2 regions of the Rothia sp. HMSC036D11 genome follow, and region 2 is predicted to be linked to the other one. Evidence: predicted binding sites of a transcription regulator. Region 2 holds the regulator's gene; the other holds the start of a gene.
What was found. Region 2 encodes LexA, which represses DNA repair genes until DNA is damaged. Its sites were predicted from a motif close to TCGAACANNTGTTCGA; they were not measured.

Region 1 (15,017 bases), on a different contig from region 2:
CGGCAACTAGCTCGGATGCAGGTATCTCAGCTCCGGCAGTACATGATTCGAACTCCGTCCCCTTGGAACATGAACATGTTGTTAACTGGTCGGATTATGAGGTGACGGGTGATCATGAGATTACCTTTAGCGTACCGACCGGTACCGCAACTTGTTTTGATGTACGTGCCGAAGCTGCTGAAAGTAACGGTACTCTCCACGTGGCCACTGTTGAGGGATCCGTGCTTGGAGCGCCCGATAAGTGCACCATGGAAGGGCGCACCGTTAAGGTAAGGGTTTACACCAATGCTCCTGCATCGTCCTTGAAGGTGCAGCAGCTTCCTGCATCGCAGGTAACCCTTCATGAATAAGAAGAAGATCCAGCCTGTGTAAGGTGGCGAGATCCAATGCTAGAGAGTATCAAAAGATAGCTTGGGTAGACGGGTCTTTCACACATACTCTCTGAGAGGAATAATGATCGGGGTACCTCACCTAAAATGGTGTGAGGTACCCCGATTTATATTCGATATTCACTAATAAATTGAGCGCTAGGTTATGCATGCTTCTTATTCTCTTGCGCCATTAAATCTTGGTAGTACGCAATTTTTCGGTCCACAAAATCAAAATCCTTCGCTGAACATCAAGTAGCTGCTGACGGGCAACGTGTGCGTAATATTCGATAATGTGTAAACGCTCTGATGCTGTAGACACGCCACGACGGCTGAGGTCTACATAGGCCTTGACATCGTTAATGCTCATACCGCATGCACGTAAGCAGTGAATCGTTTCAAACCACCCCACGCATTCTTCGGTGAAAACACGCCGTCCATGTTCATCTCGTTGCACAGTGGGAATAAGGCCTTTGTCACTGTAATACCGTACCGTATGCGGGCTTATGTCAAGCTTTTCTGAGATTTCTTTGACGCTGTAACTCATAATTCCAGTATCTCACGGCACCCCAAAGGTATAAGATACTAAGTTTTATTCTCAAAAATAGATGTGGAATAACATAGCTTTTATCTTCCATGGTGCTTGCTTTCGAGTAACTCGAAGGGCGTACTCTAATACAACGACTGGTTAAAACCTAAAGAATTTACATGAAAGTGAGTACAGCTAATGCGTTCAGTCATTATGGAAGAACCCGGTAAGGTCGTCGTAGAAGACCGCCCCATGCCCACCCTCCTGGAACCCACGGATGCCGTTATTAAACTTGCCGCATCCTGCATTTGCGGTTCTGACCTGTGGCCCTATCGTGGCGCGCAGCCTGTAGACCATCAGCAGATGGGTCATGAATATATCGGTGAGGTTATCGAAGTTGGCGACGATGTTAAGACCGTCAAGCCTGGTGACTTTGTCGTTGGTTCTTTCTGCATCTCATGCGGTGAGTGTGCAACCTGCCGGGATGGTTACCCGTCACGATGCCTTAAGGCCATTGCTGCAGGCGATGATTCCATTGGTATGCGCTCGAACGGTACCCAGGCGGAATACGCCCGTATTCCTTTCGCAGACGGCACTTTGGTTAAGACTCCCGCATACCCTACCGCAGAGCAGATTCCTCATCTGATGGCAGCATCCGATGTGCTGGGGACTGGCTGGTACGCAGCCGACGCCGCCAAGGCCGGCCCGGGTAAGGCTATTGTTGTAGTTGGCGATGGTGCCGTTGGTCTGGGCGCAGTTATTGGTGCTAAGCAGCTGGGCGCTGAGAAGATCATCATGATGTCTCGCAACCCCAAGCGCCAAGAGCTGGCTAAGCAGTTCGGCGCAACTCATGTGGTGGAAGAACGCGGCGAAGAAGGTATCGCCAAGGTTTTAGAGCTTACTGACGGGGTGGGAGCGCACGGCGTGGTGGAGGCTGTTGGTACTCAGCAGGCCTTTGACCAAGCCCTCGGATGCGTACGTCACGGCGGTTACATCGGTTTCGTAGGCGTGCCCCACGACAGCTCGATCGGTACCGATGTGCTCTTCGACAAACAGGTTCATCTTGAAGGAGGCCCCGCGCCGGTTCGTAAATACCTGCCGACCCTGATTGACCTGATTTACAAGGGTGAGATTGAACCCGGTAAGGTCTTCGATCTAGTATTGCCCATCGACGAAGCGCCCAAGGGCTATGAGGCAATGGATCAGCGTACCGCGACCAAGGTGCTGCTGACGATGTAGTAACTATATTTACTGTCGAGCGAAGAAACTCCTGCGAGCATGAACAACTGAATCATGAGCGTGGGAGTTGCTTCGTCTTTGACCTGGGAACATTGTGTCAAGAGACCTTCCGCAAGATGGCATATTTTCCTCGCCGTATATCTCACATATAAATTTAGGCGACAATCCGTGAGCTAGAGCATAGAATGGGATATGGAACTGTTGGTTTCTACTTGTTAAGGACAATGATGACGAACAAGCCTTTCCCTTCCGACCTCGAAATTGCTCTCGCTGCTGAGCTTAAGCCCATCACCGAAATAGCCGCCGAGAACGGCATCAGCGAAGATCGTTTGGAGCCCTACGGTAAATATGTTGCCAAGGTCCTGCTCGACGAAAGCACCAACGCAGAAACCGCCCAAAAGCGCGGTTCCAAGTACATTGTCGTTACCGCTGTAACTCCCACACCGCTCGGCGAAGGTAAGACCGCAACCTCTGTCTCGCTAGCACAGGGATTCGCCCAGACCGGACGTAAAGCTGCGCTGGCGCTTCGCCAGCCTGCCATGGGACCAACCTTCGGTATTAAAGGCGGTGCCGCTGGCGGCGGTTATTCGCAGATAGTTCCCATGGAGAAGCTAAATCTGCATCTGACCGGTGATTTCCACGCCGTTACCGCAGCCCACAACCTTTTGGCCGCCATGATCGATAACCACCTGCACCAGGGTAATGACCTGCGTCTCGACCCCCGTGCTATCGAGTGGCGCCGCGTTATCGACATGAACGACCGCTCCCTGCGCAACATCGTAGTCGGTCTGGGTGAGCGTATTGACGGCGTGCCCCGACAGACCGGGTTTGATATTACCAGTGCCTCTGAAATCATGGTGATTCTTTCGCTGGCAACCTCCTTTGAGGACCTGCGCAAACGTTTGGCGAAGATTGTTATCGGTCTGAACTACGATGGTGAGGCAGTCACCGCCGCCGATTTGAAGGCTGATGGCGCAATGGCTGTTATTCTGGCGGATGCCATTAACCCCAACCTGCTTCAGACTCTCGAACACACTCCGGCACTTATTCACGCGGGACCCTTCGGGAACATCGCTACCGGCAACTCCTCAGTTGTCGCTGACTACGTTGGCTTGGAATACTCCGACTACGTGATTACTGAGGCAGGTTTCGGTGCAGATATGGGTGCTGAACGTTTCTTTAACGTTAAATGCCGAATCTCAGGGCTGAAGCCTGATGCCGCTGTGCTGGTTGTCACCGTACGTTCCCTCAAATCCCACTCTGGGCTGTACAAGATCGTACCGGGCAAGCCTCTGCCCGAAGGCATGCTTGAAGAGAACCCTGCCGACGTTGAAGCAGGGGCTACTAACCTGAAGAAGCACATTGAGATTGTGCGTAACTTCGGTGTGCAGCCGGTGGTGGCTATTAACGCGTTCCCCACCGATTTCGATTCTGAGCATGAAGCTATTCGCCGTATTGCCGAAGAGGCTGGCGCTCGCGTAGCTATCCATCATGGTGTTGCTGAGGGTGGCAAGGGTACGATTGACCTGGCAAATGTGGTTGCTGAGGCTTGCGACGACGTTTCGAACCTGGAGTACACCTATGATCTTGAGGATTCTCTCGAAACTAAGCTTGAGAAGGTTGCTACTAAGGTTTACGGGGCAGACGGTATCTCGATTGCTCCCGCAGCGGCAAAGCAGCTTAAGCGTTTTGCCGATCTGGGGTATTCGCATCTACCTGTGGTGATTGCAAAGACCCACCTGTCGATCTCTTCTGATGCTTCCCTCAAGGGTGCACCCACCGGCTGGACTTTGCCTGTGCGCGAGGTTCGTCTTGCCGCAGGTGCCGGTTATGTTTACGCTATTTGCGGCACGATGCGCACCATGCCCGGTCTGAGCAAGAGCCCTGCTGCAGAGCGTATTGGCTTTGATGAAAACGGTACGATGATCGGTCTTTCGTAGTGGTTTCTGGGTCATATTTCGCCCATAAAAGACGAAGGCAAGCTTGATAAGGTGCCGTGGGCATCCTCGTTATGTTGGGATGCGCACGGCACCTTTTCTGTGTCTTCGCGGGCTGTACCGAGGGGTAGTTTTTACCGATTTCGTGTGTGTTGCGAAAAAACCATTCAAACAGACCAATTGGTGTATAGAACCCGCATGATTACGCGGGTTTAACAATACTGTTATTTAGGGGTATACCTTGAAAAATGGCTGTATGACGCGGAACTTCCAGAAAAAAGTTTTAGTGATTTACGCCATACAAAAATCAATAAAATCTCGATTGGTATTTAAATGCCCTGCTTTCATGCGGGGTAAAAATAACAGAATGGTTACAAATATGCGCTCAGCTTATCTAAGGTTTTTGGAGAGTGAAAACCATGTAGAAAACCGACCCAAAAGTAGGCTAAACTTGAGTTATCAAGTGATCGAAGGTTTCATGAATTGTCCTCGAGTTGCTTGTGTTTGAGTGAGTGATAGATACCCCCGGGTGTCATAAAACGACCGCGCTATGGTAGCGCGGTCGTTTTGTTTAACCAGACTTGTGCTGCTAGAAAGCCTACAGGATGTACTGGGCTACCAGCCCCGTGAACCCCATTCTTCAAGGTGCGGACGCTCGGTGCCTAATGTTGTGGAACGCCCGTGACCCGGAAGCACAATCGCTTCATCATCAAAGTTTCCAAAGAGCTTTTCAAGAACGTTTGAGAAAAGTTCGCCAAACTGCGCGGGAGAATCGGTCTTGCCTACGCCGCCGGGGAAGAGCGCATCGCCGGTGAAAAGCAAGGTAGCAGGGGAGTCATCTTCCCATGTGGTCTGCACAGAATATACGATGGATCCGGGAGTATGCCCGGGAACGGAAATAGCGCGCACCTGCAGCTCTGTATCGTAAAAATCAAAAACTTCGCCGCCGTTTAACTCGTTTTCGACCGTGAAATTTTCTTGCGCACGAATGGCCTCGGTGTCCGCGGATCCTGCATAAGTAATGGCACCGGTGAGAGATTCAAGCTCGCGCAGAGCACGAATGTGGTCCCAGTGCCCATGGGTGACCATAATACCCGTCACGCCAAGAGCACGGCGGGGGATAGGCTCGAAATCTTCTTCAGATTCGAGAATGCGCACTCGGCGGTCGTTCTCTTCTGTAAGGGCTAGGTTTGGACAGTCCTGCATGATTGCCTCAAGCGTGAAGGTATACAGTGCTTCTGTATCATAAGCGGGATCGATCAGCATTTGCTCACCAGTATGGCGAATCGTGATCAGGTAGACGCTGTTATCCATGTCTGAGACGCTTAGGGCACGTACTGTAAATTCCGGATTTTCGAAGATAAGAGTTGATTCGGGATAAGTAGCCATATATCCAGTGTACTGATGCGGTGTATATCCCGTTTCTAGCGGCAGGTATAAGGGGGTAACGGGAATGAAAGTCACCAGGAAAAACGTTCGCCACGAGTCAAACCCGCATCATAAAGCATGCTATCCCCGCCGAAAGAGCGTAGAATGTAGATTCGAAGATAGACGAAAGGATTTTCGATGCCTCCCCGTGCTGGATCAGCAACCGCCCCTTTGCGTTCAAATGACCTTAGCAGCATTCGTGTGCAGGGTGCTCGCGAAAACAACCTCAAGAACGTTGATCTTACGATTCCACGTGACGCAATGGTGGTTTTTACAGGGCTATCGGGATCTGGTAAATCTTCACTTGCTTTTGACACCATCTTCGCAGAGGGACAGCGCAGGTACGTTGAATCACTATCTTCCTACGCGCGTATGTTCCTTGGGCAGGTAGATAAGCCTGATGTTGATTTTATTGAGGGGCTATCGCCAGCGGTCTCTATCGACCAGAAATCTACTTCAAAAAACCCGCGGTCGACGGTAGGCACCATAACCGAGATTTACGATTATATGCGCCTGCTGTGGGCTCGTGTAGGGCGTGCGCACTGCCCAGTGTGCGGTGAAGAAATTACCAAGCAAACCCCGCAGCAGATTGTCGATGCACTGCTGGAATACCCCGAACGTACGCGTTTGCAGGTTCTTGCCCCCGTGGTATCAGCTCGCAAAGGTGAGTTTGTTGATCTGTTCAAAGACTTGGTGACACAGGGCTATTCGCGTGCCCGGGTGGACGGAAAAACAGTTCAACTCTCGGATCCTCCTAAACTAGCGAAACAATACAAACACACCATTGACGTTGTGGTAGATCGTATCGTGATTAAGGAGGGTATTCACCAGCGACTGACCGATTCCGTGGAGACCGCACTCAGACTAGCCGATGGCCGCTTGCTCATCGAATTCGTAGATGTACAGGCAGATTCACCCGAACGCACCCGAACATTTAGTGAAAACCTTGCCTGCCCCAACAACCACCCCCTGCAGGTGGATACTATTGAGCCGCGCGCCTTCTCCTTCAACTCGCCCTTTGGCGCATGCCAGGCTTGCGATGGTATTGGTTCCAGGCTTGAAGTTGATGAGGATCTTTTAGTGCCCAACCCAGATATGACTCTGGGTGAAGGCGCTATCGCTCCGTGGTCGCAGGGAAAATCTACCACCGAGTATTGGCTGCGTCTTCTTGCAGGTCTCGGCGAAGAGCTCGGATTTGATCTTAACACTCCGTGGAAAGATCTTCCTGCCAAAGTTCGCAAAGCAATTCTGGAGGGCAAAGATTTTAAAGTTGAGGTCTCGTACCGCAACCGTTTTGGACGCGAACGCCGCTATACTTCCGGGTTTGAGGGTGTTAAAGCCAATATCATGCGTAAACATCAAGAAACTGAATCTGATTTTGCGCGTGATCGCTACGAACAATATATGCGTCAGGTTGCATGCCCGGTATGTCACGGTGCGCGGCTGAACCCTACTATTCTCAGCGTCAAAATTGAGGGTAAATCCATTGCGGATGTAACCGCTATGCCACTTCGTACCGCCTTAGATTTTATGCGCGCCCTAAAGCTGACTCCTCGTGAGGCTAAGATTGCCGACCAGGTACTTAAAGAGCTTGATGCACGCTTGCAATTCCTCTTGGACGTAGGGCTCGATTACCTGACGTTATCACGCTCTGCTGGCACGCTTTCGGGCGGTGAGGCCCAGCGCATACGACTGGCAACCCAGATTGGCTCCGGGCTCGTTGGCGTGCTTTATGTGTTGGATGAGCCCTCTATAGGTTTGCACCAGCGCGACAACCGACGTCTAATCGATACCCTGACAAAGCTACGCGATATGGGAAACACCCTCATCGTAGTGGAACATGACGAAGACACGATGCGGGAAGCCGACTGGATTGTTGATGTCGGACCAGGTGCGGGCGAACACGGCGGTGAAATCGTCCATTCGGGCACTTACAAAGAACTTTTGTCCAATAAAAAGTCGATAACCGGTGATTATATGGCGGGTCGGCGCTCTATTGAAGTTCCAAAGAAACGCCGCCCACATGACCGTAAACGTGTGTTAAAGGTCTATGGAGCTCGCGAGAACAACCTCAAAAATGTTGATGTTACCTTCCCCCTAGGTGTTTTTACCGCGATCACAGGCGTATCGGGATCGGGTAAATCAACCCTCGTGAACGATATTCTCTATACCTCACTGGCGAATAAACTCAACGGTGCAAAACAGGTTCCAGGACGGCACAAGAAGGTAGACGGTCTGGAACATCTGGATAAGGTTATTCACGTTGACCAATCGCCTATTGGGCGTACTCCGCGGTCGAATCCTGCGACATACACCGGCGTGTTCGACCATATTCGTAAGCTCTTTGCCGAGACGAATGAGGCTAAAGTGCGCGGATATACGCCCGGGCGGTTCTCGTTCAACGTTAAAGGCGGTCGATGCGAAGCATGCTCGGGTGACGGTACCCTCAAGATTGAGATGAACTTCTTGCCGGATGTGTATGTGCCCTGTGAAACCTGCCAGGGAAAACGCTATAATCGCGAAACCCTCGAAGTGCATTACAAAGGTAAGACTATTTCTGATGTGCTTGAAATGCCGGTGGAGGAAGCTGCAGAATTTTTTGCGGCCTTCACCCCGATCGCTCGGCACTTGAACACGCTGGTTGATGTGGGGCTTGGCTACATTCGTCTAGGGCAGCCCGCAACCACGCTTTCAGGTGGTGAGGCGCAGCGCGTGAAACTTGCCGCAGAGCTGCAGAAGCGTTCTAACGGTCGTTCGATCTATGTGCTTGATGAGCCTACAACGGGTCTGCATTTTGAGGATATCCGTAAGCTCTTAACTGTGCTTCAGTCTCTCGTTGATAAGGGCAATACCGTTATCACAATTGAACACAACCTTGATGTCATTAAATGTGCCGACTGGATTATTGATATGGGTCCGGAAGGTGGCGATGGTGGAGGCACCGTAATCGCCGAAGGAACGCCTGAAGACGTCGCACAGGTTGAGGAGTCTCATACCGGACGTTTCATCAAGGAACTTTTGGTGTGAGTCATATTTCAGGTAATCATCCGCGAGCGCAAATGCGCGGTGCTGTAACAACTCTCGACAGAGTACGCCATATTCTTGCTGCTCAGTTAGAGGCAGATTTCTGTTTACCTGCGGGAGCTATCTCTCAAGCACAGAATCTGGGTGCTGAGGTCTTGAGTGCACTGCAGCTTCCAGCGGAAGAGATGAGCGCATCCCGCCGCCGCAACGCTGATACCTGGGAACTTCGGGTAGGTAACTATCTGGGCGTGGGGTTGCTTTGCGCAAAGTATCCCCGGGTTTTGAAAACGGCCACTGAGTATATGCGTGGGGATCTCTCAAATTGGCTGGGCGATTATGCACCGTTACGCCAGCTGAATGAACTCTTGACCCCTTACAGCCAGCAGGTGAGCGGAACAAGCGTATGTTACACGCCTTCACGTAACCTGCTTGAATCTGTGGTTCCGCCGGATGTTCCGGCGCAAGAGGTTAAATGTGCGGTACCCGGAATCGGTATGATGCGCCGGGTAGACAGCGGCGTTCTTCGAGAATCCTTACGGCAACATATTTGTGGTCTTCGCACGGTGACGAAAGCGCCGAACGCCTCGGCAGATGCTTTAGAGGCAGACGAAGATGATACGGCGGTTTCGGAACTCTCGGTGCGAATAGAGCTCCTTCAACCTGAGCAGTACGAGCGTTTTCGCGATGATCCACGGTATGCGAACGCTTTAGGGTTTAGTGATCGTCGCCCCGATATTATGGTCCTTGCCGCGTTTGACTCTGACGCCGACCTTGCTTTAGCAGAACCTTTAGCAATGGCGGGTGCAAGTGACGATTCGCCACTGATGCGTCAAATCGGTATTGACGTGCTGCCACAGGTACGACAACGAGGACTTGCTACGCATCTTGTATATGAACTTTCCCGAATGGTTCTTGCCGATGGGTATCTTCCATTTTATGGAACCAGTCCTTCGCATGTGCTCTCACAGCGCGTGGCTTTGGCAGCCGGATTCATCCCTACATGGTGGGAGTTTGTCTCAACGAGCATGCACGATATGCCGCTCGATGAAGCATCGTAAAGTTCGTAAAATTTTCGGCGAGAGTCAGAGAATTTCAGCGAGCGCGCACAATACAGGGTTGGTCTTTCGGAAACTTACCCGAAGACCAACCCCGCATTTCTCACAAGATTTACTAGGAGTTCTCAAGCTCCGCACCGTTAGATGTGATCACTCGACGGTACCAATCAAAAGACTTCTTACGGTAACGGGAGAGTGACCCCGAGCCATCGTCATGACGATCTACATAGACGAAACCGTAGCGTTTCGACATCTGCGCTGTAGACGCCGAAACCATGTCGATACAGCCCCACGTAGTGTAACCGAGTAGCTGCACGCCATCGGCAATAGCTTCGCGCACCTGTTCCAGGTGTGCCCGTAGATAATCGATACGGTAATCGTCGATCACGGTCATTTCACCATCGACCTCAACAAGTTCGTCGCGTGCGCCTAAGCCGTTCTCGACGATGAAAAGAGGTTTCTGCCAGCGGTCCCAGTACTGGTTGAGTACAATACGCAGCCCGACAGGATCGATCTGCCATCCCCATTCGGAAGCGGTCAATGTTGGGTTAGATACTCCACCGAGAATATTACCTTCGCTGCTTTCGCCGCTGCTTGGGTCGCTGCTGGCACAGGTGGACATGTAGTAGCTGAATGAGACAAAATCGACTGTATTTTTGAGGTCTTCCCGATCTTGTTCGGTAATGTTGAGCTCGATACCTTTTTCGTGGAGTATGCGTAGGAAATATCCGGGGTAGGTTCCACGAACGTGCACGTCGCCGAAGGCAAAGTTCGCGTGTTCGGCGTGTAGAGCGGCGAGCGCATCCTGGGGTGATGGTGTGAGCGGATAGGTTGGCATTGCTAAAATCATGCAGCCAATCTGGGCTTGAGGTGCGAGCTCGTGGGCAGCACGGGTGGCGCGCGCTGAGGCGACAAGCTCATGATGAATTGCTTGGTAGAGGTCTTGCTCACTCAGCTGATCTTTGGGGGTGTTAATACTGCCAGACATAAACGGTAGGTGCAGCACCGAATTGATTTCGTTGAAAGTGAGCCAGTATTTTACGCGGTGGCCGTAGCGTTCAAAGAGTACCCGGCAGTATCGTTCGTAGAAGTCGATAAGATCGCGGCTTACCCAGCCGTTGTATTGTTCTGCAAGGTAAAGTGGTGTTTCGTAGTGGCTGATAGTGATGAGCGGTTCGATGCCGTATTCTTCAAGTTCATCAAGCACACGGTCGTAGAAGGCGAGGCCTTCCTCATTTGGTTCTGTTTCGTTACCGTTTGGGAAGACACGTGACCAGGCGATGGAGAACCGGAATACTTTGAACCCCATTTCCGCAAGGAGAGCGATGTCTTCGGGGTAGCTGTGGTAGAAATCGGTACCCTCAAGTTTGAGGTTATCGGGCGTGGGCGCGGCACTTCGTGGGCTCAGCCCTCCGTGAGGAAGTACATCCTGAATACTGGGACCCTTGCCGCCTTCATCCCAGGCACCTTCACATTGGTTGGCTGCGGAAGCGCCGCCCCACAGAAAATTTGGGGGAAACGCACCGTGCAGGTGGGGCTTGATGATGGGCAGCGATTGGGTGTCATGCGTGAAATGCTGGTCTTGATGCATGGGGCTCTTCCGTAGATGGCGGACAGTTAATGCTTAGATGGGGAATACGTATATGGCGGATGGACCACATCGCCGTTGTTGTACAACAACCCTAACAGTTTTAGTGCATATTCCTGCAGGGATGAGCAGTAAGATTACGGAAGATGGCTTAAGTTTCAACGCTAGAACCCTGGTGTATCGGCTTTGTTTACGCCGCGCTGTATTGGGCGCTTTTTGGGTGTGCAGGCAGCATGCAGAATGTCGGCAGAAATAAAAAGCCCCGGGCGTGAACCCTTTTCTAGGATTCAGCGCCCGGAGCTTATGTGGCTGAATAGATCGGAAGAGCTTAGCGAGCGCTCACTAGGGAGTAGCGTATCCGAGAGCGAATAGCCACGCGGTGCCCACAACACCCCAAATAATAATATTCACGAGCGAAGACAAGAAACCCAGCTTGAACCATTCGCCCACACTGAAATACCCCGATCCGTAGTACACCCCTGCCGGTCCAGAGGCATAGTGAGTGATACCGCCGATAAGGTTTCCAGTAAAGCCGAGGAAAAGTGCGGCGAACATTGGGGGAGTACCCGCCGAAATTGCTGCCCCCAGGAATACAGCATAGAGGGCGACAATCTGCGCGGTGTTAGAAGCAAACATGTAGTGAATGTAGAAGTACACCAGAATCAGAATGCCAAAGGCGAGCGGCCAGGACATACCCGCAACGCTGTGTGCGGCGCGGTCACCTACCCAATCAACAACCTTGAGTTTCTTGAGCTGATCCGCCATGCCCACAAGCACCGCGAAGAAAATGAGAGTGGACCAAGCACTGGAGTTATTCGCCATATCTTTCCAGGTGAGCACCTTAGTCACGAGAAGAATTGCGATGCCGAAGAAGGCTGCACTGGTCGCGCTAATACCCCAGGACGTGCCGCCAATCCATAGGGCTAACAGCAGTACGAAGGTACCGAGCATAATCCATTCCGGCACGCTTAAGGGGCCCATCTCGGCAAGCTCTTTGCGTGCATGATCGGGAGCATCAGGGGTGTGCTTGATAGTCGGCGGGTATACCTTCGAGATAAACCAAGGCATAATAGCAAGGGCAATCAGGCCGGGGGCTAACGCGGCAAGTGCCCAAGTGCCCCAGTCCAGGTGCAGACCTTTTTCTTGAGCAAATTTTTGAGCCAGCGGGTTACCAGCCATTGCTGTCACGAACATTGCGGCGGTGATGGTATTGACCTGCGCCTCAGTCATGAGCAGATAAGAGCCTAGCTTGCGGCGTTTCTCGGGGGTCTCGTTGGTAGAGCCATTCACCTCAGCAAGAGAGCGAATAATCGGGTAAATCACGCCACCCGCGCGAGCCGTATTTGAAGGAGTAGCCGGTGCAAGCACGAGATCTGTGATCGCCATACCGTAAGAAAGCCCGAGAGAAGACTTACCGAGCATGCGCACAAACAATAGGGCGATGCGCTTTCCTAACCCGGTAATGAGGAACCCATCGGCAATAAAGAACGCGGCAACAATAATCCAGATTGAGTCGTTGCCGAAGCCTTTAAGCGCTTCTTCTTTCGCGTTCATGGTACCGGTGATCATTGCAGCGCCGAGACCAATAAGCGCCACTGATGGGGTTGGCAGCGGCTGGAAGATAAGACCTAGGATAGTACCGGCAAAGATAGCGAGCATATGCATACCGCGTGGTTCCACCCCTGGAGGTACGGGAATAAACCAGATGGCTATAGTAATCGCGAGAATCACCGCAACTTTGACGATGAGAACAGTATTAGTCTGCTTGGGTTTTTCGGGAGGTTGCGATTGCTCATTGCGAGCGGTGGCATCGGACTCGGATGTCGAGGACGATTGGCTCATGTCCGTACTCCTTTGAAACGAAACTTGATAGGCGCACACGTACAGTGTGCATACGGTTTCGTCAGCGTTCTTATGCTGTGAATGTGTTGGTATCTGATGGCTTATGTGGGAATACCGTTCAGACGTTTTAAGTTTACGTCTAGACTCACCTTTCAGAAAAGGGTTTGCCCGCAAAAACACAGGGCTGCTTTGGTTTCCCTTACTTTCGCTGAACAGTCGGGAATGATGGGCCAACCCGGTAGAATAAAATCCGTGGAAATCCTTCGTGAACAAGGCCCAAAATCCGGTGAACTTCTGATGCACCACGACGATACCGTGGCAATGCTGCGCGAGGTCGCTGCGGGAAAACGCCCCGCAACCCTGCGCATCTACCAACCGAACCCTACCGTCGCCTTCGGCCGTCGCGATGAGCTCAATCCAGGATTTACCGCTGCCGCGCAGGCGTGCCGTGATCTTGGGTACGACATACTCGTGCGTAAAGTAGGCGGTCACGCGGCCGCCTACCACACCGGCTGCCTCGTCATCGATCATTTTCAGCCCGCCGAAGACGCAAAAACCGGCAACAACCTGCGTTACAAACTTTTCGGAGAAATGTACGCCCAAGCCCTGCAACTCGTCGGGGTGGATGCGGCAGTCGGCGAAATCCCCCAAGAATACTGCCCGGGTGAATACTCCGTATACGCTCGGCTAGGCGGCGAACACTCTGGGGAGCGCATCAAACTTGTGGGGACCGCACAGCGCGTTATTCAGGGTGGCTGGTGGTTCAGCACCGGAATCGTTGTATATAACTCGGCATCTCTACGCGAGATTACCTCGCGAGTATACGATGCTCTCGGCATGCCCCTTAACCCTGCAACTGTAGGTGCCGCTGAAGACGCAAACCCCGCTCTGCTCATGGAAGACCTGGAAGACGCGATTTTAGAGATTTATGCACAGAACGGCTTCAAATAGCCGTTATGCACCAAGGCGGCGTTCCCGCCTTATGACTAGCTAAGACAGCCAGCGGTTCCCACATAATCCATGCAGCTGCACGGCACCCCTAGCGAGACAATAAAGACAAGTTCACCGTAGACTGGTAATATGACCGCCCTCACACCTCAAGGAGAGCATATGCGCTGGGGACAAATCCAAGACGACAAAGGCCGCCGCGCCGTCTGCATGCACGAAGAAACCATCTATGAACTCCCCGCAAAACTCTCACCCCTACTCCAGTTCTACAGCCGTTACCGCACCAACTTCGGCAACCCTGCCAACGCGGTGAGCATCCTCCGCGAAAACGGCTCTACAACACTAGGGCACGGCGAAGAACTCTGGAATACCCTACCTTTCGTACGACCGCTGGACCGCCCTGGAAAAGTCCTTTGTGCCGGGCTCAACTACCGCGATCATGCCGGAGAAATGGGACTCGAAATCCCAAAATATCCCACCATCTTCACGAAATATCCGAATGCGCTCATCGGCCCCAATGAAGAAATTCAAATGCCTTCTGCAAACGAAACCGGAAGCACAAAAATAGACTGGGAGGTCGAACTTTGCCTTGTTATTGGGCAAAAGATGCGCCGGGTAGACGAAGAAGAAGCGCTCGCTGGACTGCTGGGGTACACCATTTTCAACGATGTTTCGGTGCGCGACTGGCAGGGACGTACCAGCGAATGGTTCCAGGGTAAAAACTGGGATAGCATGACACCGTTTGGTCCCTATATTGTGGCGACGGACGAGCTTGACCCTACCTGCGGACTTGATCTTACCTGCGAAGTTGACGGCGAGATACGTCAGCACGGTAATACCTCTGACATGATTTTTACTTCTGCACAGCTTATCTCATATATCTCGCAGTTCATGACCCTAGAACCCGGCGACCTCATCGCTACCGGAACTCCCGCCGGAGTAGGGCTTTCACTGCACCCACGGAACTGGCTTAAGCCTGGGCAGATTCTAGTAACCCGCATTGAAGGAATTGGCGCTATCAGTAACAGGTGCTCGCAGCCTTATAGCGGATAAGACAAG
Region 2 (15,017 bases):
TGAAGTTCAGGCGCTCGTTGATGACGGTGCGATCGAAGTAACTCTGCTTGGGCAGAACGTGAACTCCTACGGCGTGGAATTTGGGGACCGTCAGGCATTCTCCAAACTATTGCGCGCCTGCGGTGATATTGAGGGACTGGAACGAGTACGGTTCACGTCACCGCATCCAGCTATGTTCACCGACGACGTGATAGAAGCGATGGCAGAAACCCCGAACGTCATGCCTGTTCTGCATATGCCGCTTCAATCGGGATCGGATAAGGTGCTCAAAGACATGCGCCGCTCATACCGATCCAAGAAATTCTTGGGTATTTTAGAGAAGGTGCGCGAGCGCATTCCGCACGCTGTCATTACCACCGATATTATCGTGGGGTTCCCCGGTGAGAGCGAAGAAGACTTCCAGGATACGCTACGCGTGGTGGAGCAGGCGCGGTTCTCGTCAGCATTTACCTTCCAGTACTCAATTCGCCCCGGCACCCCGGCGGCGACTATGGAAAACCAGATTCCAAAAGATGTTGTGCAAGAGCGCTACGAACGCTTAGTGGCTCTGCAGGACCGTATCGCGGGTGAAGAGAATCGTAAACAGCTGGGGAAGACTGTCGAGCTGATGGTTATCGCCGAGTCTGGGCGTAAAGCGCAACAGACGCATCGTCTGGCGGGCCGCGGACCGGATCAGCGCCTCGTACATTTCTCAGTACCTGCCGGGTGCGAAGAGCCTCGCCCTGGAGACATGGTAACCGTTCCTATCACTGAGGCAGGGTCATTCCATCTGATTTCAGATCCCACCGCTGAGCAGTATCAGCTTCGCCGCACCCGAGCCGGGGACGCCTGGGACCGTTCACAGGCCGAATCCTGCGGCGCCGGAACTACCCAAGTTTCGGGCGGTCCTGTGGGACTTGGCATGCCCACTATTGGGCCTAAATCCTAGATACCGTAGGGCGTGCGCGCGGTCTCATATTATCTGTAGACCCGTACAATAGACCCATGACGTACCCCTTAGAGCCTCCTATTATCGCTATTATCGGTGCCACCGGTACCGGTAAGAGTGCGCTCGCAATTGCTCTTGCCCGGCATCTTGGCGGTGAATGTGTGAACGCGGATTCTATGCAGTTCTATCGCGGTATGAATATCGGAACTGCTAAGATTACCGCTGAGGAAATGCAGGGGGTTCCTCACCATCTGCTCGATATTTTGGATATCACGCAGGAAGCTTCGGTAGCAGAATTTCAGCATCAAGCCCGGCAGCTCTTTGCGGATATTAGAGCGCGCGGTAAGTACCCTATTCTGGTGGGCGGATCCGGCCTCTATGTTCGGGCGGCTCTCGATAAACTCGAATTTCCCGGCACGGATTCGGCAGTACGGACTCGGCTGGAGCAGGAAGCCGCCCAGCAGGGGATCGGTGTTTTGCGCACACGCCTGGCTCAGGTCGATCCTGACTCTGCGGCGCGTGTTCACGACGAACGGCGCGTTATCCGTGCCCTCGAAGTTTTTGAGGTGACGGGGCGTCCCTTTTCTGCCTTTATGCCAGTACGCGAATATATCTCACCCGCCATACAGATTGGGCTTGATATGGATCGTGAACGCCTCCACGAACGCCTGTACCGGCGGGTGGTGAACATGGCGGAATCAGGGCTTTTAGATGAAGTACGAACGCTGGAACAGCATGGTCTGCGCGAGGGAAAGACCGCCTCACGTGCCATCGGGTACGCCCAGTTTTTGGAGGTTTTGGATGCGCAGACTACCGCCTCCACCCCCGCGTTGAGCGCGACGTATACTCTGCACGATGCGATCGAAGACACCGCGACGGCAACCCGACAATTTGCGCGTCGTCAGATAACCTGGTTTCGCGGGGATGACCGCGTACACTGGTTTGACGCCGAATCGAAGAACCTGCTTAGCCAAGCTCTTGAGGTCGTGCATCAGGCGAGCCAAGGCTGTAAAGGACCGAAACCTGCTTAAGACGCATCCTCTGCGGTAAACCGGTAGAATTTACAGAGATTTAGTCACGAAGAACGAAGGGTAGAGAACGAGCATGACCGATGGCGTATCCACGTGGGGAGAACTAGCCGGGCGTACTCTGACAAAGGGGCATGGAACGGGTAATGACTTTATATTTCTGACCGATCCAGCCTCTGAGATCCCGCTCGATGCTGACCTCATCGCGCGTGTCTGCGATCGTCATTTTGGAATCGGTGCCGACGGCTTTATCCGTGCAGCGTATACCGAAAATTTCAGGACCGGGCAGAATATGCTGGAAGAACATCCAGACGCTATCTGGTTTATGGATTACCGTAATGGTGACGGCTCGATCGCCGAAATGTGCGGGAATGGTGTGCGTGCTTTCGTCGATTACTTGCGTACTGAGGGAATGATTGACCTTGAGGTAGGTGAGACCGTCAAGATTGCTACGCGAGGCGGCGTCAAAATCGTGGCGCGCACCGAAGAAGGATATGCCATTGATATGGGTCCGTGGAGTTTTATCCATGGAGACACAGCACGCGAAAGTGGTGAAGATTCGCATGTTTCGGCGCGTGGACTGATGACTCCCCGAGCCGGTCTGTCGATTTCGATGGGTAACCCCCACACTGTGGTGATGCTGGGTCAGGAAGGCAAGTTGGACGGACTCGATCTGAACAGCCAACCACAGGTAAATCCAGCCCCCGAAAAAGGAACTAACGTTGAGTTTGTGGTTCCGGTTGATCTAGAAACATCCGACGAGAATAAAAACGTTGGAGCCATCAGGATGCGCGTATACGAACGCGGCGTGGGTGAGACTCTATCCTGCGGGACTGGTGCATGCGCGGCCGCGGCGGCAACCCGTTTTTGGGGCGGCGAAGAGGCGCCCGATGAATGGCTGGTTCATGTTCCCGGCGGCACGCTTGCAGTAACCTTCGTCCTAGGCCCCGACGACCTCGAACACGTCGTTCTAGCAGGGCCAGCTCAGACGGTTGCCAAGATTGAGCTCCACTAACCTACGAAGGAGTTTTGAGAACTTATGCCCGTCAGCCTTCTTCTGAGGCGGAGAAGCTGGCGGGCATTATCGCGTGAGCATCCACCTGAAGCCTTTAAGAACCTTTGGAAGAACGCACAACCTCCAAGATACGGAACCCCTTCGACATGGCATATCGAGATACCGAAAACTCGGATCCAAAACGTTCGGTGAGCTGTGCATCCAGCCATTTTTGCAGGGAATCAGAACCCAAATTCTTTTGAACCACCAGATAGGCAGCACCGCCGGGGGCTAGCCGCGGAAGCCACGTGAGCAGAATATTGTGCAGAACCTCTTTACCCACGCGAATCGGAGGATTGGACCAGATAGTATCGAAACGTAATGTGGGATCTATCTCATCGGGGGTGCTCACCGAGACGTTATGCAGCCCCAAAGCGCGGGCATTCTGTTCCGTGAGCGAAAGCGACCGGGAATTGACGTCAATCCCATAAACCTCAGATTGCGGAGCAAGCATAGCTAAAGATAACGCGATGGGTCCCCAGCCGCATCCAATATCGAGCATATATTTTCCGTGTGGCTCAGGTACTTGCGCTAAAAGAACCGCAGTTCCCTTGTCTATTCCCGAAGGACTAAAAATACCGTTCGCGGTCGTCACGGAAACCTCACGCCCCGCCAACTCAACCTGAACCGTTCGAGGTTTGAACTCGGCCTCGGGAGACGAGGAAAAATAATGCTGTTCGCTCATGAATCCAGTGTACCCGGCTGCACCCCGCATCATCGCTGCTACGCTGATGCGCCCACAGCGAGAGATAACCGAAAACCGCGACAACTGCGGCATGCGACCGCTAAAATAGAGGAACATATGAAATTAACAGATACCTCTTTTTCCAGCGAAAAGCTGCCCAGTGATGAGCAGCTACGCCGAACCGTAGAACGAGTCTTAGGCCGTGCAGATGCAGCGGCACAGACCACTATCTACCCCGAAAGCACCGGTAGCACCGCACAACGCCGCGTGCTCGATACCCGTGCCCGAGAAATTTCCGATAATCAGCGGGAACACTCAGAATTTGACGGCGAGCAGGAAGACCTCGCCGAACGCCGCGCATTACGCCGAGTCGCCGGGCTTTCTACCGAGCTCGATGATGTGACTGAAGTTGAATACCGTCAGCTGCGCCTAGAACGCGTGGTTCTCGCCGGGCTGTGGACCGAAGGGACCGTCGAAGATGCTGAAAACTCCCTGCGAGAACTCGCTGCACTCGCCGAAACCGCAGGATCTGAAGTGCTGGACGGGCTAGTTCAGCGCCGCCTCAAACCAGACCCCGGAACTTTTCTTGGCTCAGGAAAAGCCCTCGAACTCAAAGACATTGTTGAGGCAACCGGTGCTGATACCGTGATCGTCGATTCTGAATTAGCACCCTCACAACGACGAGCCCTCGAAGATATCGTTAAAGTCAAAGTGATCGATCGTACAGCCCTGATTCTAGACATCTTCGCTCAACACGCGAAATCTCGTGAAGGCAAAGCACAGGTCGAACTTGCCCAACTCGAATACATGCTTCCGCGTCTGCGCGGCTGGGGCGCGTCTCTGTCACGCCAGGCAGGCGGGCGTGCAGCATCCGGTGAAGGCATTGGTTCACGCGGACCTGGTGAAACCAAAATCGAGATGGATCGCCGCCGTCTGCGTGCCCGCATGGCAAAGCTCAAGCGCGAAATAGCCGCTATGGCGCCCGCACGTGAGACAAAACGCCTAAGCCGTAAACGCAACAGGGTACCCTCGGTTGCTATCGCGGGGTATACGAACGCAGGTAAGTCGTCGTTGCTGAATCGTCTGACCGACGCTGGTGTCTTAGTGGAGAATGCTCTCTTCGCAACCCTGGATCCGACCGTGCGTAAAGCACAGACTCCGGACGGCATCGGCTATACGCTTTCGGACACTGTAGGATTCGTGCGCTCGCTGCCCACCCAGCTCGTGGAAGCATTCCGTTCCACGCTCGAAGAGGTAGCCGATGCAGACGTGATTCTGCATGTGGTAGACGCATCTCACCCAGACCCTGAGGGGCAGATTCGCGCCGTGCGTGAGGTTATCGCAGATTTAGATGCTCGCCGTATACCCGAGATTATTGTGCTCAATAAAGCGGATGCGGCAGATCCCTTTATCCTCGAACGCATGCGACAGCGCGAACCGAACCACGTCATCGTCTCGGCGCGCACAGGGGAGGGCATTGACGAACTCAAGCAGAAGATTGCGGATACAATTCCGCGGCCATCGCTTGAAGTTAAATTACTGATCCCCTATAACCACGGTGAAGTTATTTCCCGTCTTCATGCTTGGGACGCTGAGATTAAAAGTACTGCGTTTGTCTCAGATGGAACCTTTGTCACCGCTTTGGTGCGTGAGGATGTTGCCGCAGAACTCTCTGACTATGTGATCGACGGCGAGCTCCTTGAAGTGCTTGAATTGGAGCTTCAAGACTCTGCCTCTGAACCCGAAAACGTCTGTGAACTCGCGTGATGAGAGCGTGAGCACCCCATGACCGATAATATTACTGCGCCCACCGGAGCGGAGCTTGAAACTCTGCCCGGTGCAAAACCCGTGTTAGATTTGCTCGATCATGTGATTGAAAAAACGGGCGGACAAAAACGCTTCGGACAACGTAGAATGGCAGCCCATGTTGCGCAGGCTTTCGACCTTGAGCGGCATCTCCTCGTGCAGGCAGGCACCGGAACCGGTAAATCCCTCGGGTATTTGGTGCCAGCCCTGCACCATGCGGGTGCAAGTACAAAACCCATTATCGTGGCGACCGCAACCCTGGCCCTCCAAGCACAGATCGTAAAACGAGACCTTCCAAAACTTATGGAGGCGCTCTCTTCTGAGCCCGAATCTGAAGCTCAGGTCGCAATCCTCAAGGGCAGGAACAATTACCTGTGCCTGCACAAACTCGACGGCGGATACCCCGAAGAGGAACCTGATACCCTCTTCGACATACCTCAGCGTAGTATGTCTCGCATCGGTGAAGAAGTACTGCGGTTAAGGTCCTGGGCGGAAAAAACCGAGACCGGCGACCGCGATGAACTTAAACCCGGTGTATCGGATCGTGCCTGGGCGCAGGTATCCGTGAGCGCCTCAGAGTGTTTGGGAAAACGCTGCCCCCTCGTTGAGGAGTGCTTTAGTGAGCGGGCGCGCCAAGAAGCATACGAAGCTGATCTTGTGATTACTAATCATGCGCTGCTTGCCATCAACGCTTTTGAAGGTTTAGGTGTACTTCCCGAACACGATATCGCTATTATTGACGAGGCGCATGAGCTTGCAGACCGCGTGACCGGCGCGGTGACGGATTCCCTTTCTGCTTCCTTAATTAGGCGTGCCGCTCGCGATATCCGCAAGAACTCCAAAGCAGACTCCAGCGCGCTTGAACAAGCCGCCGGTTCTTTAGAAACCGCATGTGAAGGTGTTTCTGAGGGCTTGCTAGAAAGGCTCGAAGGGCGACTTCTGAACGCACTCGCGGCTGTAGCCGATGCCGCACGGGCGGCGCTTTCCGACTCTAAGAGTGACAATAAAGAGGCGGATGCCGGGCTTCAGATGGCTCGTTCACGTGTTTCTGAGGTACACGATGCCGCAACGCGCATGCTGGAGTCTGCCGAACATCGCGAAGTGCTGTGGTTATCGCGCCAGGGTGGTTGGGAAAACGGACGATATACCGCAGCTTCCGATCAGGATCCCGCCACACTCCACGTTGCTCCTTTGAACATCGGAAGCCGTTTGCGTGAGGGGCTTTTTGAGGACCGTACCGTTATTCTTACGAGTGCAACCCTTACCGTGGGTGAATCCTTTGATGCAGTAGCCGGCTCCCTAGGGCTGGCTGGGCCGCAGGCTCCGCGCTGGGAAGGTCTTGATGTAGGCTCTCCTTTTGATTATCCACGGCAGGGAATTCTATACGTGGCTTCCGACTTGCCCAAACCGAGCTTTGGCGTGAATCCTCAGCAGCTCGAACGATTACGCGAATTATGTGAAGCTTCTGGTGGTGGGGCTCTGGGGTTATTCTCGTCGAAGCGAGGTGCCGAGCAGGCGGCTGAATATGTACGTCAGCACACAGATTTGAATATTCTCTTGCAGGGAGAGTCCTCATTGCGGGCTCTTGTCGAGGAGTTTACTGAAGATATAAATGCTTGTCTTTTCGGCACCATGAGCCTTTGGCAGGGAGTGGATGTTCCCGGGGATTCCTGTCGTCTGGTACTGATGGACCGTATACCGTTCCCGCGCCCAGACGATCCTCTCGCTCAAGCGCGTACCCGTGCCGTGGCAGAAAAAGGCGGGAATGGGTTTATGGCTGTTTCGGCATATCATGCGGCAATCCGCATGTCTCAGGGAGCAGGGCGATTGATACGTTCCGTCCACGATCGCGGGGTAGTGGCGATCCTTGACTCTAGGGTGGCGACTCAGCGATACGGTGGGTACCTGATGCGGGCGATGCCTAACCTTTGGACCACCCAGGATAAGAATGTTGTTTTGGGTGCTTTAGAACGGCTCTATCAGAGTATTGACTAAAAGCAATAAGATACGCGGGTTTAATACACGTTGTATTCCGGTACTGGTACCGAGACATAAACGTAGCGAAGCGTCCATAGATGTAATGTGGGAAAGGGAGGGTACCGTTCGACGGTACCCTCCCTGATGTATTGTGCGTTTATGGCTGCCTATAGTAATTAGTTAGTCTATCGGGGCAACTCGGATACGGTTCCCATCTAGATCACTTGCTACGAAAGTCATCCCAAATACATCACGATGGGGCTCTTCCAATATGACAACCCCTTGTTCCACCCAGGCTTGGTACTGCGTGAGGATTTCTGCATCGGAGCCCTTGAGATTTATACATACCTCAGAGGTACGTGTTGAAGTTTCATGAAGAGTATTGCTTGCTCCGGTCCACAACGCTAGCGAGACTCCCGGCGCTAAATCCATGGTGACATAGCGTGGCGAGGTAAAACTGACCTCAAGATTTAGAATGCTCGTATAGAAGGACACTGAGGCCTCGATATCCGATACATAGACAATAAAAACGATCTCACGGTCAATCATTGTGCTGTTGTTCCTTCTGGACATGAGACGGTTGAATACGCAGGAACGGAACCTCTAGCGCGTGTCTTTTGAGAAAAACGCGCGCAGTTCAGAAGGTCCCTGTTAGATGCTTCGCAGAACAGAAACTACTTTACCCATCACCGTGGCGCGGTCGCCGAGTATGGGCTCATATTGGGAATTTCGGGGGAGCAGCCAAGTATGACCATCTACTTGGCGGAATACTTTGACGGTCGCTTCGTCGTCAAGAAGAGCCGCAACAATATCTCCATTATCGGCGGTGTGTTGTTCACGTACAACAACCCAGTCACCGTCGCATATGGCGGCGTCAATCATCGAATCCCCTTTGACGCGAAGCATGAAAAGCTTCCCACTGCCCACGAGCTGGCGGGGGAGAGAGAGAACATCCTCAACGGATTGCTCAGCCGTAATAGGACCACCAGCAGCAATGCGACCTACGAGGGGCACGGGAACCATATCCTCGTCGCTCACCTCAAATGTAGGCAGCTCCGGAAAATGGGCTGAAGCGCCCTCAGACTCTATATCGTCAAGAATCTCGATGGCACGCGGTAGTTTTGGATCGCGGCGAATATATCCCATCTTCTCAAGACGACCGAGCTGATGAGTCACCGAAGAAAGTGAAGCCAATCCAACGATATCGCCAATCTGACGCATCGAAGGGGGGTACCCTTTCTGCTCGATTTCTGTACGAATCGCATCCAAAATTTTCTGCTGACGCGGAGTCAGCGGAGGGCGCTGAGCTTCGGGTGTCATGCGGAGCCTTCTTTCTAACTATTTACGCACGCCATGGTTCCTAGAGTATTGACTGGATCCAGGTAAGCATAATGATGAACCGTCTCGTTCTCAGTCTAAAGCATCAGAGAGAAAACTTCAAACAAATATTCTATGAATCTCGAATATAATCGAAGAAATATTTAGTAACTTTCTACTAGACTATCGAAACTAGATTCGATATAGTTGGTGTCTACGGAAGACATATTCGATAAAAGTTGAGGTCTTTCGGTGAGATGTTCTAGTTCAAGCTCTTGCTATGCAGGGATTATCGGTCTTCGAAATACTTCGGTATTTCTAGAGCATCTTAAGAGAATCCGAAAGCAAAATATGTGCTTTCTGCAGGAATATGAACTCATACCAACCGCATTATGAGCATTGAGAATGGTGTGTAACGGCGAGGATATGAACTTGTCACACACCAGAGGAAAGGAAAATACTATGGCAACGGCTGCTTCTTCCTCCCGGATTCCGGCGGGGTTAACCGTCATTCACCCGGCTCGTGTTCGTCAGGGCTCTTATCGAGCACGTACACACTATGCTTCACCGAGCCGTTCCCGTGTGCCTCATCCTCATCCTCGACTGACTTTTCCTCAAGTACAAGCTGTATACGAGACTTCATTCTCAGCTGCACCACAGAAAGTGAACGTCACATCTTCCTCTCAGACTCAGCAGAGCGTAACCGGTAAAACATCAAGCGGACAGCGGCGGGTTCCAGAAAAACTTAAAGGTGTGTCGGTGGTTAATAAGCGCAATCCCTCATTTTTCACACGTGCTATGCATCGCTCTAGGGCTCTGAAAAATTGGGTTTTTGGCATTCCGCTGATAACGCTGGCGGCCCTTGTCGTTCTTGGGGCGTTCATTCTTATATCGCCGCATACAGCAAACGCTGGAAATAATTCTCAAGGTGCAGGAACCCGGTACGTGACCGTTCAATCTGGAGATACGCTCTGGGATATTGCGCAAGAGGTAGACCCGAAGACTGATCCACGCGACACCATGGTGCAGATCAGTAAACTTAATGATCTGCAGGGTTCAACTGTCAAAGTCGGGCAGCGTCTAGAAGTCCCAAATGTGCGATAGCAGTCATAGTTGCTATCTAGAAAACGTGACTGGATGTGCGCTTATCATAACTATCTGCATTCTTTGTTCTCATGACTAATTTGAGACTGGTGGCTTTGAAGGGACCTGTATCGCGTAGGGCCCTTTTATGGACATATGGTGCTCAATACAGGCGATGTAACATGCGGTATGCAATGATAGCGTGAGATTAGGGGCAGAAACCTTGGAGTTTGTACCCTAGAGATACATGACATTTGTATGCTCGCCCGGTTACTCGTCTGGAATCCGGTGGGAGCGGAACTAAGGAGTCTCTATGCCCACACGTCCCACCGTAGCTATACTTGGCGAATTTGGTACATATGGCGAGCTCCAGCAAGCGTGCGAGCGCGTCGGTGCCCAAGCGTTCGTTACCACAGATCTCAATTCTCTACGAGACGCTGATGGTATGGTGATTGCTGGCCATAAGAAATCTCTCGAAACATACGAGGCTGTGCGGAAATTCCACGGTGATCGGGTGCTTGGCAGGCGCGTTGCAGGCGGTCGTCCTGTCCTCGTTGCCGGGGCTGGTTTTGGGATGCTGTTTGAAGTTATCCGAACCGTGAACCCAGATCTTGGAGACCTTGATATTTCTGCACTGGGAGAGTGGCCGGGTGCTGCACAAGATCTGGCTACCGCTGGGGCTCATCGAGGACACTATAGGGTTGAGGCTGCTGCGTCCAGTAAATTTTTACAGGATCTTCCTGAACCCTTGAACTTCAAGGCAGAGGATGGCGTGTTTACTTGGGATTTTGACCAGAGTATAGACTATATGGAGCCGCCTGCTGTCAGTTGGACTGATGCAGATCCGCGTTATATTGCAGCTGTCGAGAATGGTCCTCTCACAGCAATTCAATTTTGTCCGGTAGCTTCGGGTGCTGCAGGTGAAGAATTTCTTCGCCGCTGGGTTGCGCATCTTCCCGTCATGAACCGTTTGTAGCATCATAAATTTTACGAAAAACTGCGAAGGAGCATCATATGTCACCTCTATACTCCGGACTTATTCTTATGACTGTTGGGGCATTCTTTGCCGGTGGGGGTATATCTTTCCGTAAACAGGGCATATCTTTTGGCGCGCAGATTGTGCTGTGGATTATTGCTTTAGCCCTCTTCGGCTACGGAGCATATGTAACTTTCGTATACGGGTCACAGGGATAAGAATATGGGTACTCTAGAACTTCTTCCCGCAGTCGATATTGCTCAGGGGCGTGCAGTGCGTCCCGTAGGCGGTCGCCTCTCCCAACAGAGTGAGGGTACAGATCCAGTGGAAGCGGCTCTATCGTGGTGTCGTGCGGGGGCACGATGGATTCACCTTGTTGATCTGGATATGGCGTTTGGTCGTGGTAACAACACCTGCATCCTTCGAGAGGTTATTGATCGAGTTCGTGCGACAGCTCAGAATCCTATCAAAATACAGGTCAGTGGCGGTGTTAAAGATGAACGTTCTTTGGAATTCGCCTTGAGTCTTGAACCCGATCGCATCAATGTGACGTCGGCGGCGCTGCAGTATCCGGCATGGTTAGAGAAAACACTAGGACACTATGGTGAGCGGATAGCTCTGGGTTTGGACGCTCGCAATGGAACCGTTGTAGCACGTGGGACCGAATGGTGTGGCGATTCCGTGCATAACACGGTGCGGTGGCTGCAAACTGCGGAAGCATGCCGATATATTGTGACAGATGTAAGCCGAGATGGTGCTCTCTCAGGGCCTGGGCTACAGCTGCTTCGTGAAGTTCTCAGTCTCACTGAGCATCCCGTTGTGGCTTCGGGAGGTGTTGCTTCCCTGGAAGATATTCGCACTCTTCGTGCGCTGACGAATCAGGGCTTGGAAGGTCTTGTCCTAGGGAAGGCACTGTACGTCGGCAATTTTACTTTTGAGGAGGCTCGTAAGGCGGCTAATGATGATGCCTCATAACCCACAAGAACAACGGAATCTGTCTGAACCCCAAAAGCGTGCAGCTGCACGGCGCGCGTTGCCAGAGCATATTGCGGCTCAATTGCGCAGCGCTGGGAGGCAAACTGATACTGGCGGACAGCCCTGGAAAGGGAGGAACCTAGGAGAGGGAACGTCACAAACCCATCAATACTATGGAGACGATGGCTTGACGAACCCAGATTTAGCCCGGGTTCTGACCTCTTTTGAAGCTGATGAAGTTGATGAGGCAGCAGTTGTTGAAGCGTTGAGTGAAGTGCGAATATTTGCTCCGATTGTTGCTCAGCTTTCACAAGCTCATATAACCCATGATGGTCTGGTATCTGATAAAGAAGCTGATATGGCATTAGTTAGCTTGCAGGCTCCAGATGGTCGAAAAGCTCTTCCTGTTTTTACGAGTGTTGATGCTTTGACGCAGTGGCATCCGCAAGCTCGCCCGGTTGCAGCCTCTATGCGTAAAACGGCATTGAGTGCTGTGGAAGATGATAACCAACTCATCGTTGTGAATCCTGGTCAGAACCTCACCTTTGTGGTACGTCGCCCCGCTGTTTGGTCTTTGGCGCAGGGGAAACCGTGGATCCCTTCGTATCTCAACGACGAGGTACTAAATGAACTAAAGCGCCTTATCTCTACACAACCCGCTTTGGTGGATGTTCAATGCGATGTTGGTGACGGCGTACAGGCACGCACAGGCACGGGGAAGATCCTAAGGGGCGGAGGACCTGGTCCTGAGCTTGCGATTAAACTTGCTGTTCTTCCCGGACTCACCCGCGAACAGCTCAATATGGTAATTCAGGATTTTCAGCGGAGTCTGGCGAGCAGCGACCTTATGTCACAGGCGGTTGATTCTGTGCAAATTAAGCTTCTTTCTGCTTCATAGATTTGTGTAGTCTCTGTTGATGATGTCTTGGTGAACTTTAGAGAGTGTGAGATTCTAGAACCATGAGTAACACGACGAATAGTTTTCAATTTGGCGCATCATCAAACGAATCTGTACCTGTACACGGCGGTACAGAGCTAACTGATGAGCAAGTGCATGCCGTTAGTGAACAGATGCGGGATATTGCTGATGTGCCAGCCGTTGAGATTATCGGTGCTGCGGCTGTCCATCTCATGAGCGCTGCAGCCGTCAAATGCGGTCTGGCTGCCGAAGATAATGCTGCGGAGTTACAGGACTTGGATGAAGCACGCAAACTTATTACTGCATTGGCGGGGTTTGTGACGGCGGCGGCGCCGGAAATTGGTTCGCAGCATGCCGCCCCGCTGCGTGATGGGCTGCGGACGTTACAGCTGGCGTTTCGGGAAGCATCGTCAATCCCAGATGAGCCGGGGCAAGGGCCTGGCGAGAAATTTACCGGTCCTGTGTACTAATTCTGCGTGCTGAAGTACCTTGAACGATCCGTGAATGTAAATCTTCATATGTTCGCTACACAGGTTTTCAGATAAGATTTTGCCTTGTGCGGGGTAGCGTAATGCGCATAATCGTAGCTGCCCCTCACGGCAGGTTTACTGGGCTGACTGACCGGCTTCACAGGGATAAAACGGGAATATGACGAAGAAGGTTATCGTTCTTGGCATTTTCTTGTGAATTAGCTGTAAACCCGGTAGACTAATGTACTGTTTGCAAGTGGAGTCTACTCCCACCCGCATCCGCCCGCATATGGTGTGAGGCAGACGGGTTAGATAACCGAATTTTCGGTATTCGATGTGTGCCTTCGCTTGTAAACGGCGAGGGCTTTTTTAGTGCTCGCCACGGATAATATTCACGGGGAAACCCACAGAGCACAGGAGCTACTCATTAGCGAACCACGCATAAACGATCGTATCCGCGTTCCGGAGGTCCGACTTGTTGGCCCCGGTGGCGAGCAGGTAGGCGTTGTTCCTCTTAAAGATGCCTTGCGTCTTGCTGAGGATGCCGAACTTGACCTTGTCGAGGTTGCCCCGAACGCGAAACCGCCCGTTTGTAAGCTCATGGACTACGGTAAGTACAAGTACGAAGCTGCGGTCAAGGCTCGTGAATCCCGCAAGAAACAGGTTAACGCCGTTCTGAAGGAAATCCGTTTCCGTCTGAAGATTGATACCCATGACTATGAAACCAAGGTTGGGCACGCTCGTCGTTTCTTGACCGGTGGGGATAAAGTCAAGGCCATGATTCAGTTCCGAGGTCGTGAACAGCAGCGCCCCGAGATGGGTGTGCGTCTGCTTGAGCGTTTGGCAGAAGAACTGGCTGAGGTGAGCACCATTGAGTCTCGTCCTCGTCAGGATGGACGCAACATGGTGATGGTTCTGGCACCGCTTCGCGGTAAAGCAGAAGTGCGCCGTGGACAGAACTCAGGCAACCGCAAGGGTCGCGAGCGTCTCGACACGACTACGGCGAAGCCCGTTAGTAACTCATTGGCAGATGCTATGCCTGCCGAGTTGAAAGCTCAGGCTTCAGCCGAGTAATAGAGCCGAAACACAGCTTGGGGGCGCCCCTCGTGGAGGTGGCGTCCTTGAACTTTGGGTTCGGTGCGGCGGGTTAATCCCCGATCGTAATTCGTCCTTGGGGGAGGGCACTCTTCCCCCTCAAGCTACTCCGCTCGTGCGGGGATGAATGTAAGGAGAACGGCAGCTATGCCGAAGCAGAAGACCCACTCTGGTGCTAAGAAGCGCTTCAAGCTCACCGGTAGCGGCAAGGTTAAGCGCCAGCAGGCGAACCGCCGCCACTACCTGGAGCATAAGTCCTCTCGTCTGACCCGTCGTCTGGCATCTGACCAGATTGTTACCGGTGGCCAGGCAAAGGTTGTTAAGAAGATGCTGGGTAAGTAAGCTACGCTTACAATTCGCCTAGAGAAGCGGGAAAACCCGCATCACAGACCAAGACTCGCTCCTGCACGGTATAACATGATGGCCGTTCAGGACATAAGACGAAGGAGACACACGTGGCACGTGTGAAGCGCGCGGTTAACGCGCATAAGAAGCGCCGTACTATTCTCGATCGTGCATCCGGTTACCGCGGTCAGCGTTCGCGCCTGTACCGTAAGGCTAAGGAACAGGTCACCCACTCGCTCGTATACAGTTACGACCACCGTCGTAAGAAGAAGGGCGATTTCCGTCGCCTCTGGATTCAGCGTATTAACGCTGCATCCCGTGCGCAGGGATTGACCTACAACCGCTTTATTCAGGGCCTT

Region 1: uvrA (excinuclease ABC subunit UvrA) is a predicted target of LexA. The motif match lies at 5,603-5,618, and genes of this name have one in related genera.

Annotation. Positions count from the first base shown of each region.
Region 1 covers NZ_KV815315.1:63,570-78,586, forward strand. The annotation lists gene HMPREF2958_RS08500 (CTP synthase) at 1-350, shown strand, start outside; gene HMPREF2958_RS08505 (MerR family transcriptional regulator) at 562-915, opposite strand; gene HMPREF2958_RS08510 (zinc-binding dehydrogenase) at 1,096-2,136, shown strand; gene HMPREF2958_RS08515 (formate--tetrahydrofolate ligase) at 2,364-4,076, shown strand; gene HMPREF2958_RS08520 (MBL fold metallo-hydrolase) at 4,689-5,462, opposite strand; gene uvrA (excinuclease ABC subunit UvrA) at 5,640-8,528, shown strand; gene HMPREF2958_RS08530 (GNAT family N-acetyltransferase) at 8,525-9,583, shown strand; gene HMPREF2958_RS08535 (glycoside hydrolase family 1 protein) at 9,696-11,171, opposite strand; gene HMPREF2958_RS08540 (anion permease) at 11,511-13,010, opposite strand; gene HMPREF2958_RS08545 (lipoate--protein ligase family protein) at 13,263-13,961, shown strand; gene HMPREF2958_RS08550 (fumarylacetoacetate hydrolase family protein) at 14,121-15,011, shown strand.
Region 2 covers NZ_KV815302.1:20,572-35,588, reverse strand. The annotation lists gene miaB (tRNA (N6-isopentenyl adenosine(37)-C2)-methylthiotransferase MiaB) at 1-928, shown strand, start outside; gene miaA (tRNA (adenosine(37)-N6)-dimethylallyltransferase MiaA) at 985-1,959, shown strand; gene dapF (diaminopimelate epimerase) at 2,033-2,971, shown strand; gene HMPREF2958_RS06600 (class I SAM-dependent methyltransferase) at 3,066-3,695, opposite strand; gene hflX (GTPase HflX) at 3,813-5,462, shown strand; gene HMPREF2958_RS06590 (ATP-dependent DNA helicase) at 5,481-7,496, shown strand; gene HMPREF2958_RS06585 (VOC family protein) at 7,659-8,027, opposite strand; gene lexA (transcriptional repressor LexA) at 8,130-8,798, opposite strand; gene HMPREF2958_RS06575 (LysM peptidoglycan-binding domain-containing protein) at 9,258-9,899, shown strand; gene HMPREF2958_RS06570 (imidazole glycerol phosphate synthase subunit HisH) at 10,192-10,854, shown strand; gene HMPREF2958_RS06565 (hypothetical protein) at 10,893-11,072, shown strand; gene HMPREF2958_RS06560 (HisA/HisF-related TIM barrel protein) at 11,077-11,829, shown strand; gene HMPREF2958_RS06555 (SseB family protein) at 12,017-12,727, shown strand; gene HMPREF2958_RS06550 (DUF1844 domain-containing protein) at 12,790-13,218, shown strand; gene infC (translation initiation factor IF-3) at 13,591-14,292, shown strand; gene rpmI (50S ribosomal protein L35) at 14,461-14,655, shown strand; gene rplT (50S ribosomal protein L20) at 14,769-15,017, shown strand, end outside.